One region of the Streptomyces sp. NPDC031365 genome, then DNA from elsewhere that is predicted to be linked to it. Evidence: riboswitches for the same ligand, from Rfam matches in the RefSeq annotation. Region 1 holds a riboswitch; the other holds the start of a gene.

Evidence for each region. A riboswitch is a leader RNA that binds a small molecule or an ion and turns the genes downstream of it on or off. The one in region 1 is predicted to bind S-adenosylmethionine.
Region 2: linked by a shared signal. The riboswitch ahead of ACZ5C2_RS05045 (aminotransferase class V-fold PLP-dependent enzyme) and the one ahead of thrC (threonine synthase) in region 1 are both predicted to bind S-adenosylmethionine.

Annotation. Positions count from the first base shown of each region.
Region 1 covers NZ_JBVIIM010000001.1:187,864-190,060, forward strand. Annotated here, with positions in the region: gene ACZ5C2_RS00875 (glucosyl-3-phosphoglycerate synthase) at 1-552, opposite strand, end outside; SAM riboswitch class I at 690-837, shown strand; gene thrC (threonine synthase) at 856-2,154, shown strand.
Region 2 covers NZ_JBVIIM010000002.1:524,245-526,441, forward strand. Annotated here, with positions in the region: gene trpD (anthranilate phosphoribosyltransferase) at 1-657, shown strand, start outside; SAM riboswitch class IV at 732-848, shown strand; gene ACZ5C2_RS05045 (aminotransferase class V-fold PLP-dependent enzyme) at 1,011-2,197, shown strand, end outside.

The DNA.
Region 1 (2,197 bases):
GTGCATGTTCAGCAGCGGGCGGGCCATCAGCTCCGTGACCCGGCCGCCCTGACCGGCCGCCGGGCCGAGGGGACGGTCGTACATGGCCTTGACCAGCTGCACGTCCGGCTCGGTGAGCAGCGGGCCGACGATGCCGGAGACGAAGTCGGAGGAGAACTCCCTGAGGTCCGCGTCGACGAAGCACACGATGTCGCCCCGGGTGACCAGCAGCGACCGCCACAGAACCTCGCCCTTGCCGGGCACCGCCGGTATGCGGGGCAGGATCGCGTCCCGGTGCACCACCGTCGCGCCCGCTGCCGCCGCCGCCTCGGCCGTGCGGTCGGTCGAACCCGAGTCGACCACCACGACCTCGTCGACCAGCGGGACACGGTGCACCAGATCGTGGCGGACGACCGACACGATCTCGCCGACCGTCGCCTCCTCGTTCAGCGCGGGCAGCACCACGCTCACCGTCTGCCCCGTGGCGCGTTTCGCCGCCAGGATCCGGTGGAGCGGGCGGTCGGCCACGGACCAGGAGCGGTCGGTCAGCCAGCGCTCGACTTCTTCCAGCACGGTCCCCGGCTCCTCACTGGCCTGTGATCCATCTCGCGGTTCGGACGGACTGTCTCGACCTTCCAGGCCTCGGTTACAGTCTTGAACAACGCCGATGACCCTCGCACGCCGGGGTCGCCGCGCCGACAACTGAACACCGCTCATCCAGAGGGGCAGAGGGATACGGCCCGATGAAGCCCCGGCAACCCTCCAGTCGGTTCCTGTCACGCGGACGTGGCGAGGCTCCCGGCTAGTGAAGGTGCCAAATCCGTCTCACGGCGAGATGCGCCGTGAGGAAGATGAGGAGAAAGGGCCTCGCCTCACATGGCTGTGCAGACTGTTGCAAGCACCACCGAATCCGCCGCCGCGAACGCCGTCGATCTGGGCCCCGCCGCCGCGCTCTCCTGCCGCGAATGCGGCCACCGTGTGCCCCTCGGCCCGGTCTTCGCCTGCGAGGAGTGTTTCGGCCCGCTGGAGATCGCCTACGACTTCTCGGCCTACGACGCCGAGGAGCTGCGCAAGCGGATCGAAGCGGGACCCGCGAACATCTGGCGCTACGCGCCCCTGCTGCCCGTCCCGGCGGACGTGGCCGGCAAGCCGAACCTGAACCCCGGCTGGACCAAGCTCGTCCAGGCCGACAACCTCGCGCGTGAGCTCGGCGTCGACGCCGGCAAGCTGTTCATCAAGGACGACTCCGGCAACCCCACGCACTCCTTCAAGGACCGCGTCGTCGCCCAGGCCATCGAGGCCGCCCGCGCCTTCGGCTTCACCACCCTGTCCTGCTCCTCCACCGGCAACCTCGCCGGCGCGGTCGGTGCCGCCGCCGCCCGGGCGGGTTTCCGCTCCTGCGTGTTCATCCCGCACGACCTGGAGCAGGGCAAGGTCGTCATGGCCGCCGTCTACGGTGGCGAACTCGTCGGCATCGAGGGCAACTACGACGACGTGAACCGCTTCTGCTCCGAGCTGATCGGCGACCCGGCCGGCGAGGGCTGGGGCTTCGTCAACGTCAACCTGAGGCCCTACTACGCGGAGGGGTCCAAGACCCTGGCGTACGAGATCTGCGAGCAGCTCGGCTGGCAGCTCCCGGACCAGCTCGTCATCCCGATCGCCTCCGGCTCGCAGCTCACGAAGATCGACAAGGGGCTGCAGGAGCTGATCAGGCTGGGGCTCGTCGAGGACAAGCCGTACAGGATCTTCGGTGCGCAGGCGGAGGGCTGTTCGCCGGTGTCCACGGCCTACAAGGCCGGGCACGACGTCGTACGCCCGCAGAAGCCGGACACGATCGCCAAGTCGCTGGCGATCGGGAACCCGGCGGACGGGCCGTACGTGCTGGACATCGCGCGTCGCACGGGCGGTGCGGTGGAGGACGTGAACGACGAGCAGATCGTCGACGCGATCAAGTTGCTCGCGCGGACGGAGGGGATCTTCGCGGAGACCGCGGGGGGTGTGACGGTGGGGGTCGCGAAGAAGCTTCTGGAGAGCGGTGCCCTCGACCCGTCGCTGACCACCGTCGTGCTCAACACGGGTGATGGTCTGAAGACGCTGGACGCGGTGGCGGGGACGGGGCTCACGGCGACCGTTCGTCCCAGCCTGGAGTCGTTCCGCGAAGCCGGGCTCGTCTGAGCCGTTCGTCCGCAGGTCCGTTGCGGCGGGTCACGCCCCGCGA
Region 2 (2,197 bases), on a different contig from region 1:
GTCCTGGAGAAGCTCGGCGTCAATCTGCAGCTGACCCCGCGACGGGTGGCCGAGGTGGCCGAGGAGGCCGGGATCACCTTCTGCTTCGCGGTGAAGTTCCACCCGGCGCTGCGCCACGTGGCCGCCGCGCGCGGTCAGCTGGGCATCCGCACGGTGTTCAACTTCCTCGGCCCGCTGGCCAATCCGGCGAAGGTCAAGGCCCAGGCGGTCGGGGTCGCCGACCTCCGGATGGCCCCCATCATGGCCGGGGTCTTCGCCGGACGCGGTCACTCCTCGCTGGTGTTCCGCGGCGACGACGGCCTGGACGAGCTGACGACCACCGCCACCTCCAGGGTGTGGGTGGTCCGGGACGGCCACGTCAAGGAGGAGACCTTCGACCCGCGCGAGGTCGGCATCGACCTGGTGCCCGTGGAGGCCCTGCGCGGCGCCGACGCCTCCTACAACGCGGAGGTCGCCCGCAGGCTGCTGGACGGTGAGACCGGCCCGGTACGGGACGCGGTGCTGCTGAACTCGGCGGCGGCGCTGGTGGCCCTGGAGCCCAGCTCCGGCACCCTGACCGAACAGATCCGCGCCGGGATGGCCAAGGCGGCCGAGGCGATCGACTCGGGGGCCGCCCAGCGGATCCTGGAGCGCTGGGTCGCCGTCAGCAACGCGTAGGACCCACCGTCGGGATGTCCCGCGATCCGGACACGGGTTGCGGGACGCCGATCACTTCAGTACCTTCCTGTCCAGGTCACGAGTGACAGCCATCAGGCCCCGGCCGGCTGTCCGGCAACCCTCCGTCCGTGGCGGGGTGCCCCGGGTGAGGACCAGGCCGTGGGCAGCAGGGCTCACGGCAAGCGCGGACCCCTCGCACGCCAGGGGTCCTGGTCGTCGAGGAGCCTTCCGTGAGCCAGCGAATGCGCTAGGGCTGCCGAGCCCCGCCTCCGCAAACCCCTCTTCTCTTCCCTTCCGCGCTTGAGCGTCGTCCGCTCGCGCGGGGATTCCGTCTGCCTCACGGGAGTTGTGCCATGTCCGTCTCCACCGTTGCCGCCGACCGCTCCGTCTGTGCCCCGCTGCCCGTCCTGGGCCGGGACGTCACCGTCCCCCTCGTCACCGGTGGCGAGGCCGTCTACGCCGCCCTCGACTACGCCGCCAGCGCCCCCGCCCTCCAGCGGGTGTGGGACGACGTGGCCGCGTACGCGCCGTACTACGGCAGCGTCCACCGGGGCGCCGGGTACCTGTCCCAGCTCTCCACCGACCTGTTCGAGGACGCCCGCCGGACCGTCGCCGAGTTCCTCGACTGCCGCAGCGGGGACCAGGTGGTCTTCACCCGGTCCACCACCGACTCCCTCAACCTGCTCGCCGCCGCGCTCCCCGACGGCTGCGAGGTCTTCGTCTTCGAGACCGAGCACCACGCCTCCCTGCTGCCCTGGCGGGAGGCGCGCGTCACCTACCTCGACGCCCCCGGGGGCCCCCGCGAGGCCGTGACGACCCTGGAACGCGCCCTCGCCGGCCGTGACCCGCACGGTCCGGCCCTGGTCTGCGTCACCGGCGCCTCCAACGTGACCGGCGAGCTGTGGCCCGTCCGGGAGCTCGCCGCCGCCGCCCACGCGCACGGCGCGCGGATCGTGCTGGACGCCGCCCAGCTCGCCCCTCACCGCGCGGTGAGCGTGCGGGACCTGGACGTCGACTGGGTGGCCTTCTCCGGGCACAAGCTGTACGCCCCGTTCGGCTCCGGTGTGCTGGCCGGCCGCTCCGACTGGCTGCGGGCGGCCGAGCCGTACCTCGCCGGCGGTGGCGCGAGCCGAAAGGTCACCCGGCGCGCGGACGGGGGAGTGGACGTGGAGTGGCACGACAGCGCGGCCCGCCACGAGGCCGGCTCGCCCAACGTCATCGGTGTCCACGCCGTCGCCTCCGCCTGCAAGACGCTCATCGAGGCCGGCTTCGAGGCACTGGCCGTGCGTGAGGAGGAGCTGATCCGCACGGTGCGCGCGGGGCTCGCGGACGTTCCCCAGGTGCGGTTCCTGTCCCTGTTCGGGGACGACGCCCCGCGCGTCGGTGTGCTCTCCTTCGTCGTCGAGGGCTGGAACAGTTCCCACTTCGCCGCCGCGTTGTCCGCCGAGTACGGCATCGGCGTACGCGACGGGCTGTTCTGCGCGCACCCGCTGGTGCGCAGGCTGCTCGGCAGCGCCCCGCAGACGCAGGGCGAGTGCCG